4 regions of the Ruegeria sp. AD6 genome follow, and region 3 is predicted to be linked to each of the others. Evidence: riboswitches for the same ligand, from Rfam matches in the RefSeq annotation. Region 3 holds a riboswitch; each other region holds the start of a gene.
The links. A riboswitch is a leader RNA that binds a small molecule or an ion and turns the genes downstream of it on or off. The one in region 3 is predicted to bind cobalamin.

Region 1: it holds a riboswitch for cobalamin, as region 3 does, so the genes downstream of both, ACR0KJ_RS08070 (hypothetical protein) here and ACR0KJ_RS06605 (DUF1636 family protein) in region 3, are expected to answer to the same signal.
Region 2: it holds a riboswitch for cobalamin, as region 3 does, so the genes downstream of both, ACR0KJ_RS17950 (hypothetical protein) here and ACR0KJ_RS06605 (DUF1636 family protein) in region 3, are expected to answer to the same signal.
Region 4: it holds a riboswitch for cobalamin, as region 3 does, so the genes downstream of both, ACR0KJ_RS11045 (DUF1636 family protein) here and ACR0KJ_RS06605 (DUF1636 family protein) in region 3, are expected to answer to the same signal.

What each region holds. Positions count from the first base shown of each region.
Region 1 is NZ_JBQFZQ010000002.1:232,506-236,649, reverse strand. Features, by position in the region: gene metH (methionine synthase) at 1-183, opposite strand, end outside; gene ACR0KJ_RS08075 (homocysteine S-methyltransferase family protein) at 180-1,232, opposite strand; gene ACR0KJ_RS08070 (hypothetical protein) at 1,447-1,746, opposite strand; cobalamin riboswitch at 1,868-2,079, opposite strand; gene ACR0KJ_RS08065 (AbrB family transcriptional regulator) at 2,175-3,239, opposite strand; gene ACR0KJ_RS08060 (hypothetical protein) at 3,460-4,144, opposite strand, start outside.
Region 2 is NZ_JBQFZQ010000012.1:48,210-52,353, reverse strand. Features, by position in the region: gene ACR0KJ_RS17960 (DNA polymerase III subunit gamma/tau) at 1-1,751, opposite strand, end outside; gene ACR0KJ_RS17955 (protein-tyrosine phosphatase family protein) at 1,925-2,437, shown strand; gene ACR0KJ_RS17950 (hypothetical protein) at 2,429-2,836, opposite strand; cobalamin riboswitch at 2,924-3,144, opposite strand; gene ACR0KJ_RS17945 (alpha/beta hydrolase family protein) at 3,303-4,144, shown strand, end outside.
Region 3 is NZ_JBQFZQ010000001.1:1,340,276-1,344,419, forward strand. Features, by position in the region: gene ACR0KJ_RS06595 (hypothetical protein) at 1-837, opposite strand, end outside; gene ACR0KJ_RS06600 (NAD(P)-dependent oxidoreductase) at 1,066-2,058, opposite strand; cobalamin riboswitch at 2,162-2,380, shown strand; gene ACR0KJ_RS06605 (DUF1636 family protein) at 2,474-2,854, shown strand; gene cobW (cobalamin biosynthesis protein CobW) at 2,851-3,906, shown strand; gene cobN (cobaltochelatase subunit CobN) at 3,910-4,144, shown strand, end outside.
Region 4 is NZ_JBQFZQ010000004.1:164,060-168,203, reverse strand. Features, by position in the region: gene ACR0KJ_RS11055 (carbohydrate kinase family protein) at 1-725, shown strand, start outside; gene ACR0KJ_RS11050 (D-lyxose/D-mannose family sugar isomerase) at 744-1,409, shown strand; cobalamin riboswitch at 1,469-1,672, shown strand; gene ACR0KJ_RS11045 (DUF1636 family protein) at 1,772-2,128, shown strand; gene ACR0KJ_RS11040 (ABC transporter ATP-binding protein) at 2,125-2,901, shown strand; gene ACR0KJ_RS11035 (ABC transporter substrate-binding protein) at 2,914-3,864, shown strand; gene ACR0KJ_RS11030 (iron ABC transporter permease) at 3,866-4,144, shown strand, end outside.

The sequences.
Region 1 (4,144 bases), on a different contig from region 3:
CTGAGCGCCGTTTTCCACCTGATCCCGCGCAACGTCCAGCGCGGCGGCATAGTCGCGGTTCACGATCAGCTTGCGAAACCGGGCCGAGCCGGTGACGTTGGTCCGCTCACCCACATTCACAAAGGGGATGTCGGGCGTCAGGAGAAAAGGCTCCAGCCCTGAGAGGCGCAGGTGACGGGTCATGCTGGTACCTTTCTGGGGGCAAAAGGGGCAACCGCTTCGGCAATCGCGCGAATATGGTCGGGTGTGGTGCCGCAGCAACCGCCGACCACGTTGACGATGCCATCGCGGGCAAACTCTTCGACCTGAGCGGCGGTCTGGTCCGGGGTTTCGTCATACTGTCCGAACTCATTCGGCAGGCCCGCATTGGGGTAGGCGCAGGTCAGGGCGGTAGCCACGCCCGAAATCTCGGCCATATGCGGGCGCATGGATGCAGCGCCAAGGGCGCAGTTCAGCCCGACGGTGAAAGGGCGCGCATGGGCGACCGAGTGCCAGAAGGCGGTGGGCGTCTGGCCAGAAAGCGTCCGGCCCGAGGCATCGGTGATCGTGCCCGAGATCATCAGCGGCAGGCGACGTCCGGCCTTGGCGAAGCTCTCGAAAGCCGCAAAAATCGCCGCCTTGGCGTTCAGCGTGTCAAAGATCGTCTCGATCAGGATCAGGTCAGAGCCTCCTTCGATCAGCCCGTCGATCTGCTGGCCATAGGCTATGCGCAGATCATCAAAACTGACGGCGCGGTATCCGGGATCGTTCACATCCGGGCTGATCGAGGCCGTCCGGTTCGTCGGCCCCACAGCCCCGGCCACAAACCGGGGTTTGCCGTCCTCAGCCGTGGCCCGGTCCGCCGCGCGCCGCGCCACCTGCGCGCCTGCGACGTTCAGATCATGCACCGCAGCCTCCAGCCCGTAATCGGCCTGCGCGATGGTTGTTGAGGAAAAAGTGTTGGTTTCAAGGATGTCCGCCCCGGCCATTGCGAATTCATACTGTATATCCTCAACCGCCTGCGGCTGGGTCAGCACCAACAGGTCGTTGTTGCCCTGTTGCGGATGATCCGGGTGATAGTGATGCCGACAGCCGGGGCCATGGATGTGACCGTTGGCGGTAAAATCCTCTTCGGTCATGTTCAGCGTCTGGATCATTGTGCCCATGGCCCCGTCAAGGATCAGGATGCGCTGGGCAGCCAATGCGCGCAGCGTCGCGAGCGCGGGTGTGTCGGGCAAGGTAAAGTCAAGCATTCGCGGTATCCAATCGGCTGTGTTGGCCGAAGGTATAGCGCGTTGGCATTATGAGGTGAAATGATTGTTATTCGACAAAATTATGAGCTTGCATCATAATGTGTCTTGTTCGGCGCGCAAATCCAACCGAGTCACCAATAAGCAGCCAAAGCATTGCCCGGCCAAAATCGTCCAAAATGCGGGCGATGGCACAAGCTGAATTGCCCGCATGAGGTTACAAGGCGGCGCGGCGCGCGCGATGGCCCCCTCGGCGCTGTTTTGCGGGCAGGGCCAGGAACAATGGTTCCAGGGGCATCTGCATGGATCGGGCCAGCAAGTCGCAGAACACAGCGATGGCGGGTGAAGTCTCGGCAAACGGTTTGGCCTTGGCCAAAGCAATCCGTGCCTGCGCATGGTAGTTTGCCGAACCGGGCAGGCCGCCCAGCCATTGCATATAGCCCATCTGCCCCAGTTCTTGCGCGCGCTGCGGTGGCACGTGGCCGGTATCCAGTTGGGAAATGGTCAGGTCAAGCATAACGACGCCCTCCGCGCTTTTGGGCGGCCTGTGGGGGCATCAACAGTGATGTCTGGCCAGTGCGGTCCATCTCTTGTCGCTCCGTCCACGGGCACCCCGCCCGAGTTAAGGTGACTGCGGCACATATGCGCCTGAGATGGCAGGTCTCCTGACTTGCGGTTCATCGCTGTCCCCGTCCTTCCCGGACAACCCAAGCGGGGTCATCCAGTGGTCTGTCGGGGGTCGCTCGCCGCTTACAGTTGCGGGGGCAGTTGCGGCCTTGGGCGTTTGCCCGCACCGCATTCCCTTTTCAGCCGACTCAGAGCGTCGGACACCATCGGCTGCACAGTCTCATAAGGCCAGAGCCCTGTCTACTGGTGCCAGCAAAGCACGCAGCGTCGGATTGCAACCCGGAAGGAATTGAATCCAAATCAAACTGCGAAACCCCTCTAATCCCGAGAGCGGGACCAGCGCACCAGAAGACTGGCCGCGATGGGCGCGCCGATGATCACCAGAACGATCCGTGTCAGGTGGTGGGTAATGACAAACCCGAGATCCGCGCCCGAGACGATGGCCAAGACCGTCATTTCAGCCTGCCCGCCGGGGGCATAGGCTAGGAAGGCCTCAATCGGTTGCCCGAACCCCAACGTGGTCACAAGGGCCGTGAAGGCCGCCGCAAGTATGGCCAACACAACAACATAGGCGCAGCCCGCCGCCACAACTTTGCGCAGCTCGACCCATGTGACACCGATAAATTTTACGCCGATGGTGCAGCCGATAAAGAATTGCGCGACAAGGATCGCCTCGCGCGGTGGGCGGGTGTGGATGAAATCGCCCAGTGACAAGGCCGCAGTCAGGATCATCGGGCCCAGAATGGACGCTCCGAACAGGCCGATCCGCTCACCGCCTTTCCAGCCGACAATGGCGGCGACGACCATCAGCGCCAGTTCGTGCAAGGGCAGGTCGCGGGCGGGTTCGCCAATGGGGTTGGTCAGGTCAGCGTCGTAGAACAGGGTCAGGAACAACGGGGCGAGCGTCACGATGATCAGCACGCGCGTGCCATGGATCAGGGACAGGGCGCGCGGATTGGCACCGGCCTCGGTGCCGAAGATGATCATGTCCTGCAACCCGCCGGGCATCGCGGCGTAAAAGGCCGTTTTGTCGTCAAAGCCCCAGACCTTGCGAAAGAACGGCACCCCGACCAAAGCGATCAATAGGATGAAGGGCGGGATCAGAGCAATTGACGCTGCCATTTTCGGCAGTTGGCCAAACAGATCAGGCGTGATCGAAGCCCCCACCGCCACGCCCAGGATGGTACGCGCCGCGACCGAGATTTGCCCGAACCCCTCCATCGGCGCATGCGCCAGTGCCGCAATCAGGCAGGTGGTCATGGGGCCGAACAGAAAGGGCAGGGGCAGGCCCAGTATCCAGAACACGACCGTTCCCAGCACGGCAAGGCCGAAGGTGATGGCCCGCCTTACGGGGCGGCTTGGGGATGTGGCTTGGACGGACAAATTTCAGGCCCGATGTCATAGGATCAATTGTATCCAATGGTATACAGATGGGCGCGGTTTGCAAGACCACGCGCACCGACCATTCAGCATGCCCGTTTGAAGGGCGGCCCGCGATGCAGCTTGGCGCTATCAGCGTGTGTTGGAAGAGATCCAGGAGCGAGGTGTCGAAATCAATGCGAGTGCCACTGAATTCGTTTCAACCCCAACAATCCAACAGGGCTTACGTGGGTGCCGACGCGCCAAACGCCGCCTGATAAGCCTTGTTGCTTTTTGCCCAGTCGATCAGTTCCTCACCCGCTTCCAACGCGGCCTTCTCGTTGGGCGCATTCGAAATCGCGTCGAGCCGCTTGTGAAGGTCGGAACTGGGGTCTGCGGTCATCGCCCCAACCTCCATCACAAGGCTGACATTCGGGGGCGGGGTGTAGACATAGCCGTTCTGCGACTGAGCTTCGATCCGTTTGAGCAGGGCGGGCACGATGGATGCGGTGTCATGCACATAGTCCCAATTGGTCGAAAGCCCCTGAATCATCGGGTTATCGACCCCACCAAACAGCGTCACCGGTGTCGTCTTGTAGATCACAAGGGGCATTCCAGCGGCGTAGGCTGTTGTCACCTCGACAATACTGCCGCCATCTGGCACCCGGCCATCCATGTTGAACACAAGGCTCGAACAGCGCCCGAGCAATTGGTAGATATCCTGCGCGTAGCCGACCTTGAGGATGATATACAGCATCTCCTGGCCCTTTTGCGACCAGACCTCAGGGTCCTGCAACATATCCATCATCTTGGCGATCTCGACGCCGTCGCGCGGGGCGAGATAGGTTCCGAACCCTCCGGCCTCGAGCACGGCGGCGATGTTATATTGCTCCCAAAGATCACCGACGCTGAACATCGGGCCCGAGCAG
Region 2 (4,144 bases), on a different contig from region 3:
TCTTCGAACGGGTCCCATTCATCCTCGACCTCTGGCAGGGCTTCGGTTTCGACCTGTGCCGCGCGTTGTTCAGGGGTTTCTATTCTGGTGATCTTGGCCTTTGGAAAATGTGCCAGCACGGCCTGAACCAGCGGGTGTTCCGAGGCTTCTTCTTTCAGCGCCAGTTCCGCCCTGTCGCGAATCTCGGCAATCGTCGGCGCGTCGCCATCGGACACAATCGACACGGCCCAGCGATTGCCTGTCCACCGCTGCAGGGCCGAGCCCAACCGTGGGGCCAGATCCGTCGGGGCTTGCGGCGCAGGCGTAAACTCGATGCGTCCCGGCTGATAGGAAACCAGCCGCACGCCATTTTCGACCTCGACCAACAGTTTCACATCACGGTTGACGCGGATCAGTTCGACAACGTGATCGAAACTGGGATAGCGCGCCAAAGCGGCCTGCGTGTCCTGGGCCAGCGCCGCGACCGGAGCACCCCCTGCCCCGCGAGGCGCAGGCGCATAGGTCGGTGCTGCGCGCGCTTCAACCGGTGCCGTGCCGTTACCGTGGATCGGCATACCGCCGCCCGGTCCGCCATTTGGTGGCGCAGGTGTATCCTGCAGACGTTTGATCAGTTCTTCCGGGCTGGGCAGGTCGGCCACATGGGTCAGACGGATCACTGCCATTTCGGCGGCCATCATGGCGTTGGGGGCGGCCGAGACCTCCTCCAGCGCCTTCAACAGCATTTGCCACATGCGGGTCAGTACTCGCATGGGCAGGGCGTCAGCCATCTGCTGGCCACGGGCGCGCTCGTCAGGGGATACTGTCGGATCCTCGGCTGCGTCCGGCGTGATTTTGACGACCGAGACCCAATGGGTGATCTCGGCCAGATCACGCAGCACCGCCAGCGGGTCGGCCCCTTCGGCATATTGCGCGCTAAGCTCGGTCAAGGCCCCGGCGGCATCGCCGCGCAGGATCATATCCATCAGGTCCAGCACCCGGCCACGGTCGGCCAGTCCCAACATGGCGCGGACCTGATTGGCGGTAGTTTCCCCGGCCCCGTGCGAGATCGCCTGATCCAGCAGCGAGGTTGCATCCCGGGCAGACCCCTCGGCCGCGCGGGTGATCAAGGCCAGCGCGTCCTCGGCAATCTCGGCCCCTTCGGCGCTGGCGATCTTTTGCAGCAGGCCGATCATATCCTCGGGCTCGATCCGGCGCAGGTCGAAGCGTTGGCAGCGGGACAGAACCGTCACCGGCACCTTGCGGATTTCGGTGGTGGCGAAGATGAACTTCACATGCTCGGGCGGTTCCTCCAGCGTCTTGAGCAGCGCGTTGAAGGCGCTGGTCGAGAGCATGTGAACCTCGTCGATGATATAGATTTTATAGCGGGCCGAGGCGGCGCGGTAGCGGACGCTGTCGATGATCTCGCGAATATCATTGACGCCGGTACGGCTGGCGGCGTCCATCTCCATCACGTCGACATGGCGGCCTTCCATGATCGCGGTGCAATGTTCGCAGACGCCGCAGGGTTCGGTTGTGGGGCCGCCCGCACCATCGGGGCCGATGCAGTTCATGCCCTTGGCGATGATCCGCGCCGTGGTTGTCTTGCCGGTGCCGCGAATGCCGGTCATGACAAAGGCTTGCGCTATGCGGTCGGCTTCGAACGCATTCTTAAGCGTGCGCACCATGGCATCCTGCCCCACCAGATCAGCAAAGGTTTCCGGACGGTATTTGCGGGCGAGAACCTGATAGGCGGGGCTGTCTGTGTCGGTCATGTCTGCTCTGGCGGATTCGGGACGTCGTCGCAGCGTAGTGGCCGCTGCCGCCCGCGTCCACCGCAGGGTCGGGGAAATTTGGTTTGGAAAGACCCGAGATCGGCGTAAACTGGAATCTCAGTATTTTTGAAGCACATTTTACAAGCAGGCTTGGGTTTGGGAGGAAATCTTTGATGTCGCAACTGGTCGTCTACGCGCTGCAAGTCGGAGGCGGAACACTTGCGCTGACCTCGATGCCGGGACGCGGCGGAGATTACGCGGGCGATCTGGATACTATTGCGGATTGGAAACCCGGTCTTGTGATCTCGATGACCACGGAAGTTGAGATGCTGCAGGACGGGGCCCGGACCTTTGGCAGTGACATTCAGGGCCGCGCCAGCAGATGGGTTCATTTGCCGGTCGAGGATTTTGGCGCCCCGCCGCGCGCCGTTCAGGATCGGTGGGGGTCGGTCAGCGCATCGGCGCGGCAGGCTTTGTCCGGCGGTGGCCGGGTGCTGGTGCATTGCCGGGGTGGGTGCGGGCGATCCGGTATGGTGGTCTTGCGCCTGATGCTGGAATGCGGGGAACCGGCAGACAAGGCGCTGGCCCGGTTGCGGGCCCTGCGCCCCTGCGCGGTGGAAACCGACGAGCAGATGGCATGGGCCACGAATGCGACCCACGCACCTTTGGATGCGCGCTCAGGCTGATACCCGTGCCGGTTCCTGGACTGGTCTTGAAGGTCTCAGGGCCAAGACCTCAAGCATGGCGCAAGGTGTTCTTGGCAAGGCCCCGGACGGAAGGGCCGCGCATGTCTCGTCAAAAATCAGGTCGGCATATGTATCCAGCGTTTGGATCGGCGTGTCCGCCTCGGTCCCGCAGAAGATGCGTATCTGTTCAGGTCCTGCGCGAAAGCGGGCCATGCACCCTTGCGCGCAATGAGTCAGGTCGCTGCTGCCCTCGATTTCGAATCCTTCGCTGGTGACGTGGTCGGCCTTGTTCATTGCCTCGGCCAGCGCGCGCGCCATACGCGCCATTGCGGGGCAGGGCCCGCCTGTGCGTTGGCAAATGGTCGCCACGTATTTGTGGGTTTTTGTCTTCCAGATCATCCTGCGCCCTCCGCGCGGCGGACGGGGGCGTTGGCAGGCGGTTCAGCTATGCGCTGTCAGGACCTGCCCGGACACCCCGCCCGAGTTTCGGTTACGTTGATGATGGCAGGTCTCCTGACTTGCGTGTCGTCGCTTTGCCGACCTTCCCAGCCTTTCGGCCAGTGGCATTCCGGCATCGCTTACCGCTTACAGTTGCGGGGGCAGTCGCGGCCTTGGTTCGTTCCGGTTTGACCGGGCAGAACCGCACCGTGTTCCCTTTTCATCCCGACCCATTGTGTGGATCGGAAACCATCACACAACCGCTAGCGTCTGTTCGCTTGCTGAGTCAAGCGGGGTTTTGGGGGTCACGTCCACATGCCTTGTTTAAGGCGACGTGTGGTCAAGTGGCAGCAGGGTTGACTCGGCTGCGGGTTGTTGTGCCTCTTGGGCAGGTAAACCGATTGGTTCAGAAAGGCCCGCAGGTTCGATGTTGGACACGCAGCAGCACGTGAAGATCGAGGATTTCCAGTTTCCCGCTGGCCCGGCGCAGCTGTCGGCGCGACTGTATCGGCCTTTTACTGATCCCGACACGGTGGTGGTTCTGAACGGGGCGACCGGTGTGCCGCGCGACTACTACCAGCACTTTGCCCGGTGGTTGGCTGCCGAGCGTGGCATGGCCTGCCTGACGTATGACTATCGTGATTTCGGTCACTCTGTTTCCGGCCCCATGCGCGACTCGCAGGTCACGATGTCGGACTGGGCGCTGATCGATATGCCCGCAGCACGGGCCGAGATGCGCCGAAGGTTTCCCGACGCCCGGCAGTGGAGCATTGGTCATTCCGTCGGCGGAATGCTGGGGCCGATTCAGCCGGATATCGACCAGATCGACCGGATGATCTGTGTCTGCTCGGGGTTGGTGACGCTGTCCGATCACCCATGGCCCTATCGGGGGTTGGCCTGGGCGTTCTGGCATGGGCATGTACCGCTGCTTGTGAAAGCCCTGGGGTATCTGCCCGGCAAAGCCATTGGGTTCGGTGCCGATCTGCCGGGCTCTGTCTATTGGCAATGGCGCAGGTGGTGCACCGCACCTTTGAATTATGTGCCTGAGATCGGGCAAAAACTGCCACTGGCGCGCTGGGCGGATCTGGGTGTTCCGGTAGATCTGTTCACCAGCGACGACGATCAGACCGTCCCGCCACAAGCCGTATGGCGTCTGGTGGATCTGTATGGGCCGGACGCGCGGCGGCACCTGTTGTCACCCAAGGAGTTCGGAGTGAAAGAGATCGGCCATATCGGCGCATTTGCCCGCCGGAATTCGGCAATCTGGCC
Region 3 (4,144 bases):
TGCTGCCTGAATCTGCAACGGCGTCACCAGTTTAGCGGCCAAAAGCGCCGTGATCTGGCTGGGCGAAATGTGCCGACAAAGCGGACTGCGATCTGTGATCCAAACCGCCAGCCCTTTCAGCGCCTCGGCCTCTTTGGCTTTAGCGTCCTCTCGCTGGATCTGGGCTTCTTGAACATACCTCTGCCAACGAACAGAGTTGAACCAGTTATCCGAAAAACAAACCTTGGAACGGGTGAACCCCGCGCTTTCACTGGCATAGGCCTGAACCGCCTCAATCAGGTCGCCAGCAGCAACATCATTCGTCAGGATCTCCCGAATCGCCAGCAAGCAATCCGTTTTCCGGCGAATGCGATCTTCGGGATATGTCGCCAAGATTTTCTCAGCTTCATTATCCGTTTCCACCTCTCGCGAAGGATATGGATTTATATTTGGTTTATATCTGTTCTTACATGATTTGCCCTCAGGGGCAGACGGCTTGCCCTCTCGGGCAAATGTATCATTTTCCCATTTGGTCTTCTCGATCTGCCCATTTGGGCAAATGCAATCGCCCAACGCATACCAGCACGTTCGATCATAACGGTCATCGCTAAAATTTCCCTTCAGGATCAGCTTTGATGTAAGCAGCTTATCCAGCGCTGTGCGGATCTGCTTTTCGGTCAAGTAAGGAAACAGCTCGGCAAATGCAGAGATTGAGTTGTAGGTCCAATAGCGCCCATCCCGAAGATTGCGCCGGTTGGCTTGGTTCTTCTCGATCCAGAAGGTGATGTTCTGGAAAATCACAGCCGCGTTTAGCCCTACCAACGCGGCAATGTCAGGATCAAAACTATGGCGGCTCATCGAGCGCCCCAAACCGGCGTCAGAACCGCAGGAAAACCCCCTGTTTCACCGGTATCATGTTCACTGATAGTTCCAGCTTTGTCTTGATACTTTTTTCGATCTAAATTATTGTTTAATAACGATAAAGTATTGGATTGCAAATCCGTGTACACCGGTTCGATTCCGGTACTCGCCTCCACTTCCTTCAATACCTCCACCTCGCGACGCAAAGACGAAAGCGCGCCTCTCTTAGGAATCGCGCCCCGCCGGGATAACCTCATAACCCGGTTCTTCAGGTTCATCGTCCTGCATTTCAGGTGGAAAGCCGGGCGCGCGGATGTCGAGGCCGGTGGCGTCTTCCAGGCGTTTGATGATGTTGGGCGACAGTTCGCGTTCGCCGTAGCGTGCGATGCCGTCCTCGAAGATCTTGATCATGATCGGGTTGATCTCAAGTGGGACACCCGCGCGGTCGGCGACGTCCTGAAACAGGCCGATATCCTTTTTGACAAGGTCCATTGTGAAGGAAATATCCCGCGAACCGTTCAGGATGACCTGGCTTTCGGTCTCATGCACAAACGACGTACCGGACGAGATTTTGATCGCCTCATAGGTCGTGTTCAGGTCCATCCCGGCGGCTTTGGCGGTCACCAGCGCTTCGGCGCAGGTGATCAGGTTGGCGGTTGCCAGATAGTTGGTCAGAACTTTCAGAACCGAGGCCGAGCCCAGATCGCCCGTATGCAACACCCGACGGCCCATCGTTGTCAGGAAGGGCAGGATTCGCTCAAAGGTATCCCGGTCGCAACCCGCGAAGATCGAGATATTGCCGGTTGCCGCCCGGTGGCATCCGCCGGAAACCGGGCAATCAACCGCCGCCCCGCCCCGCTCGATGACCAAGGCACCCAGCCGCTTGGCCTCGGCCTCGTCGGTGGTGGACATCTCCATCCAGATTTTGCCGGGGCCGACCTCGGGCAACATCTCCTGCATGACAGCGTCCGAGGCGGCAGGCGATGGCAAGCAGGTGATCACCGCGTCGCAATCGCGCATCAGCTGGGCCGGGCTTTCGGCGGCCCTTGCGCCCTTTTCGACGAATTCTGCCACCAGGTCTGCATTGAGGTCATGGACCGTCAGGTCGATCCCGTTGCGCAGCAACGAGCCCGAGAGTTTTCCGCCCACATTTCCAAGTCCGATGAACCCAACTTTCATTATTCGCGTCTCCCTGCGTGATTTCCGGTATGCGACCATGTCGCGGGCACCGCGTCATGCCGCCCAGCGACGCTGGCAGGTCGCTTTTCATCCTAGCCACGCGATGGTGGTCGCATCGCGCTTGACAACCTGCCCGCACGTGCCGCATGTCCCTGTCGTTGGTGTCGGCGACAGCCGATGAAAAGGGAATGCGTCAACGGGTTATCCGCCAAACGCAGCCGCCCCCGCGACCGTGACCGGAGAGGGTGCCCAATGCCACTGGCTGCAAAGCCGGGAAGGCGGGACATCCGACAGAGGAGCCAGACGAACCGGGCCTCTGACATCCGCAAGCCGGGAGACCTGCCAGCACCCGAAGTTGAAACCGGGCGGGGTGTTCCGGTGTCGGGTCCATGTGCATCGCGTGGCCCGCATGAAACCCCGTCCCCCGCGAAGAGGATTTGGGGGGATGAGAGACATGACCGAGACTGCGCCGGTCGAGCTGCTGGTCTGCACCACCTGCCGCCGTGGGCTGCCCATCGAGGATGATGATCAGCGCCCTGGCACATTGCTGCACAAAGCGCTGGAACAGGCGGATCTGCCCGAGGGCGTCACGCTGAAAGCCGTAGAATGCCTGTCGAACTGCGATCAGGGCTGTTCCATCGTGCTGCGCGGCGGGCCGGATCGCTGGACCTTTGTCTATGAGAACCTCAATGAGACCGACCATGTCGAAACCATCGTCGACGGTGTCACCAAATACCTCGCGACCGAGGACGGTCTGGTCAAATGGCGCGAGCGCACCGAACATTTCCGCAAAAACTGTGCGGCCCGTATTCCCCCGATTGGAGCCCTGAAATGAGCAATCTCGAAAAACTCCCCGTCACTGTGATCACCGGCTTTCTGGGTTCGGGCAAAACGACGCTGGTCAAGCATCTGATGCAGAACCCGCAGGGCAAGCGTCTGGCCGTGGTGGTCAACGAATTTGGCGATGTGGGCGTCGATGGCGACATCCTGAAATCCTGCGCGATCCCGGATTGCCCGGCGGAAAACATCATGGAACTGGCCAATGGCTGCATATGCTGCACCGTGGCTGATGATTTCATCCCCACCATTGAGGCGCTGATGGCGCTGGAGCCGCGCCCCGATCACATCCTGATCGAAACCTCAGGCCTCGCCCTGCCGAAACCGCTGCTCAAGGCGTTCGACTGGCCCGATATCCGGTCGAAAATCACCGTGGATGGCGTGATCGCTCTGGCCGATGCCGAGGCTGTCGCCGCCGGTCGCTTCGCGCCGAATGTCGAAGCTGTGGATGCGCAGCGTCTGGCCGATGACTCGATCGACCACGAAACGCCCCTGTCCGAGGTGTTCGAGGATCAGATTTCCTGCGCCGACATCATCCTGCTGACCAAACCCGATCTGGCCGGTCCCGAAGGTGTGGCGAAAGCCAAAGAAATCATCGCGGCCGAAGCCCCGCGCCCTCTGCCCGTGGTTGAAGTGGCCGAAGGTGCCGTGGACGTGCGCGTCGTGCTGGGCCTTGAGGCCGCCGCCGAGGATGACATGGACGCTCGACCGTCGCATCACGACGGCCACCACGACCACGAGCATGACGATTTCGAAAGCATCATCGTCGAACTGCCGGAACAGACCGAACCCGCCGATCTGGTTGCCAAGATCGAACGTCTGGCGAATGAGCTGAACATCCTGCGCGTCAAAGGTTATGCCGCCGTTCAGGGCAAGCCCATGCGTCTGCTGGTGCAGGCCGTTGGCGCGCGCGTGCGTCACCAATATGACCGCCCATGGGAGCCCGGCGAGGACCGCCGCTCGCGCCTTGTGGTGATTGCCGAGCATGACGACATCAAAGAGGCCGCGATCCGCGATATCCTCGTGGGTGTGACCGAGGCCGCCGAGTAAGCCATGCACGTCGTCTTCCGCGAAAGCCACGGGTTAGAGGAAACCGAGACCCCGACCGATCTGGGCCAGAGTCCGGCGGATCTGGTGGTGCTGTCGTTTTCGGACAGTGACCTTGGCGCTTTTGCGGCGGGCTGGCATCGCGGTGGCGGCCCCGAGGGGCGGATGCCGACGATGCGGCTGGCGAACCTGACGGCGCTCAAGCACCCTCTGTCGGTCGATACCTATGTGGAACAGACGC
Region 4 (4,144 bases), on a different contig from region 3:
GCCATGTGGACACCTCGCATGTGATTGTCAGCGACCGCCCGACCACTTTGGCTTTTGTGAAGCTGGTGGATGGGCATGCCTCGTACAATTTTGTTGATGAAAACACGGCGGGGCGAATGTTGCAGCCCGAGGATGTGCCGCAGCAATTGCTGGCGACCTCGACCCTGTATCTGGGGGGGATCAGTCTGGCCTGTGAACCCTGTGCCGATGCCTATGCCGCGCTGCTCGACCGTCATGGCGGCGACCGCGCGGTGATGCTGGACCCAAATATCCGGCCGGGATTCATCAAGGACCAGACCCGCTATCGCACCCGCCTGAATCGCATGATCGCTCAGGCCGATATCGTTAAGGTTTCGGACGAGGATCTGGATTGGATCATTCCCGGGCCGGAAACCCATGCCGAGAAGGTGCCCTTGTTGCTGAAGGCCGGGCCGTCCGTGGTGATTGTGACACGCGGCAGTCAGGGGGCGACAGGCTATCTGGCGGACGGGTCCGAGACCTCGGTGGCGGTCAAACCGGTGCAGGTTATCGATACTGTGGGCGCCGGCGATACGTTCAACGCGGGCGTTTTGGCCGAACTCCACCGCGCCGGGCACCTGAGCAAAGAGGGCCTGCGCGCCTTGACACCTGATAGCCTGCGCGCGGCTTTGTCCCTGGGCGCCGATGTCGCCGCCGTCACCGTATCCCGCGCCGGGGCAAATCCGCCCTGGGCGCATGAGCTTTGATCCCACGAGGGAACCGACATGAAACGATCCGACATCAACGACATCAAGACCGAGGCGCAGGCCTTCATCAAATCCTTCGGCGCGGTCCTGCCGCCCTTCGCCGACTGGTCCCCTGATCAGATGCGCAGCGCAAAGGCCGACACGATCCGCGCCCGAGGGTTGGGCTGGGACATTACCGATTACGGTCAGGGCAAGTTTGATGAGCTGGGCCTGTTCCTGTTCACCCTGCGCAATGGCGACGTGAATGATCTGAACCAGGGTCGCGGTATGCTCTATGCCGAGAAACTGCTGATTTCGCGCGACAAACAATTGTCTCCGATGCACCGCCATATCATCAAGGCCGAGGACATCATCAACCGGGGTGGCGGTGATCTGGTGATGGAGATCTACGCCTCAGACCCCGAAGGCGGCATTGATCGCGACAATCCGGTTGTTGTGCCCAGCGATGGCTGCGACGTGACCATCACGCCCGGCGAATTGCTGCGCTTGAAACCCGGCGAAAGCGTTACCCTGATGCCCGGTATCTGGCATGCCTTCTGGGCCGAGCGTGACGATTGTCTGATCGGTGAAGTCTCAACCGTCAATGACGACCACACGGACAATGTGTTCGAGCAACCGATCCCCCGGTTCGCGACCATTGAAGAGGACGCAGCGCCGGAATTTTTGCTGGTTGCGGACTACTAAACACTCAGTCCGCGTCGCCAAAATCTCGGCCAGAACGCTTGACAATTAAATCCGCGACAGACTAGCTGACCAGCGATGGTTCCCGTAGCGATGCCTGCGGGATGAAAATGGGAATACGGTGCGGCCCTGCGGCCAAATCCGTGACTGCCCCCGCAACTGTAAGCGCAGAGCGACGCCAAATCACCACTGGCCTGAACAGGTCGGGAAGGTTGGCCAAGCCACGACCCGCAAGTCAGGAGACCTGCCATCACCTGTGCAACCAACCCGGGGCGGGGCGTCCTGGAAGGAGGATTTGATGGCTCAATTTTTCGCCTGCGGGCGTGGCGTCTTCTTTTCGCGCGGTTTCCGCAGCGGGGACAGCCATGTCATCCCAAGCTGACCACTTCGTCCTGATCTGTTCGACCTGTCAGGGTGAAATCGAAGCCAAGGCAGCCAAGGCCAGTTTGGACGCAACCCTACCACCGGAGTTTGCGACCCGGTTGATTGCCTGCATGGCAGGGTGCGAACGCCCCATGACCGTTGGGCTGCAAGCCGAAGGCAAGGCGCAGTATCTGTTCGGCGATATCCAAAGCCCCGCCGATCTGGACGCGATTGCCGCCTTCGCCCGTCAGTTCCGCGACAGCAACGACGGCTGGACCAGCGCAACCGACCGGCCCCCTGACCTGCTTTACAAAACTCTGGCCCGTCTGCCGCGCCTTTCGACAAAGGGCGAGATATGAGTTTTCTAGTTGCCAAGGGGCTCGAATACTACGCCCTGAATGGGGATGTGTTGCTACAGGATGTCAACTTCTCGTTGGACGAGGGGTCGATCCTGGCCATTGCCGGGCCGAACGGGGCCGGGAAAACCACGCTGTTGAACCTGCTTTGCGGCCTCGAACGTCTGGCCCTTGGTGATGTGACGATCAAGGGGCAAAGCCTGCGCCAATTGTCTGCCCCGGAACGGGCACGCACCATCGCCGTGGTCGGGCAGCAGGAACTGCCTGACGGCAGGTTGAAACTGCGCGACTATGTGGCCCTTGGGCAGATCCCGATTCAGGCCGACCGGTCCGCCGAGGATCATAAGGTCGATCTGGAGCGGGTGCTTCAGATCGCCGAACTGGTCCCGCTGGCCGATAAACCGATGCAACGTCTGTCCGGCGGCGAACGTCAGCGGGCGCATATCGCACGGGCCCTGGCGCAAAGGCCATCGCTGCTGTTTCTGGACGAGCCGACAAACCACCTCGACCCCGACGCCAAGGGCCACATGCTGTCGCTGGTGGCCGAACTGGGCGTGACGGTTGTGATGATCGTGCACGATCTGGTCATGATCCCCGAATTCGCCACCCATGTCGCTTTGATGAAGGCAACCCGCATGACCGGCTTCGGCCCGGTTCCCGAAGTTCTAACACCCGAGCGTGTGCGCGATACGTTTGGCGTTGACTACCTGTGTTTCCAGCACGAAGGGCGCGTGATCCCGGCGCTGGATATCCGAAAACGAAAGCTGTCATCTTAACAGGAGAATTTGATGATGCAGAAATTCTGGTCCGTAGTCCTTGTTTCGGGCCTCGCGAGTGGTGCGGCGGCACATGAAGTGACCGTCGACAATTGCGGAGAACCACTGGTGTTCGACGGCACGCCCGAGCGGATTGTCGTGCACGACATGAACATGACCGACATGGCCTTTGCGCTGGGTTTGCAGGACAAGATTGTCGGCCTGACCGGCATTACCGGCTGGTACAAGACCAGCCCGGATTTCGATGCAAAACGCGGTGACATCCCGGAACTGGCGCCCAAATACCCCACCGTCGAAAATCTGGTCGCGGTCGAGCCGGATATGTTCTTTGCCGGTTGGTATTACGGCATGCAGCCGGGTGGCGAAGTCACCCCCGACACGCTGGAACCCTTTGGCATCAAAACCATGGTCCTGACCGAAAGCTGCGTTCACCTGAACAAGGACCGCCCCGAAGCCAGCATGGACCTTCTGTTCGATGACGTGCTGCGTCTGGGCAAGGTGATGCATGTGGAAGACAAGGCCGAAGCGTTGGTTTCGGGCTGGAAAGACCAGCTGGCGGCCATCGAATCCAAAACCGCAGACCTGCCGAAACCCCGCGTCTTCCTGCTGGACGGTCCCGCCGATGCGCCCTTTACCGCCGGTAAATTCGCCATTCCCGACGCCATGATCGAGGCCGCAGGCGGTGTCAGCGTCACCCACGACATGGACACCAGCTGGGGCCGCACCTCATGGGAAGCAGTGGCCGCCGCAAACCCCGAATTTCTGGTCCTGCTAGACTATCAGACCGGAAACGGCGCCGAGGACACGTTCAAGTTCCTGCAAGAGCATCCGGCCATGTCCCTGACTGATGCCGTCAAGAACGAACGCTGGATCGGTTTGCGCTATGAAGAGCTGACACCGGGACCGGCAAACATAGACGCCATCGAAAAGATGGTTTCGGCCATGCATCCGGGGCTGAACTGACATGGCTCAAACGGGCCGGGCGGTCCTGCTGGGGGCGGTCATTCTGACCGCCCTTTTGCTGCTGTCCGTTGTCTATGGCACGACATCCATTCCTGTCGCAGACGTAGGCACAGCGATCATGCTGGGCACCGGCTTGACCGAAGGCGAGATGTCGCCCCTGCACCGGATCGTATTTGACCTGCGCCTGCCCCGCGCCTTGTTCGCGGCCGTCATCGGTGCCGGATTGGGTGTGGTCGGCGTGGTGCTGCAAACCACCACACGCAACGATCTGGCCGACCCC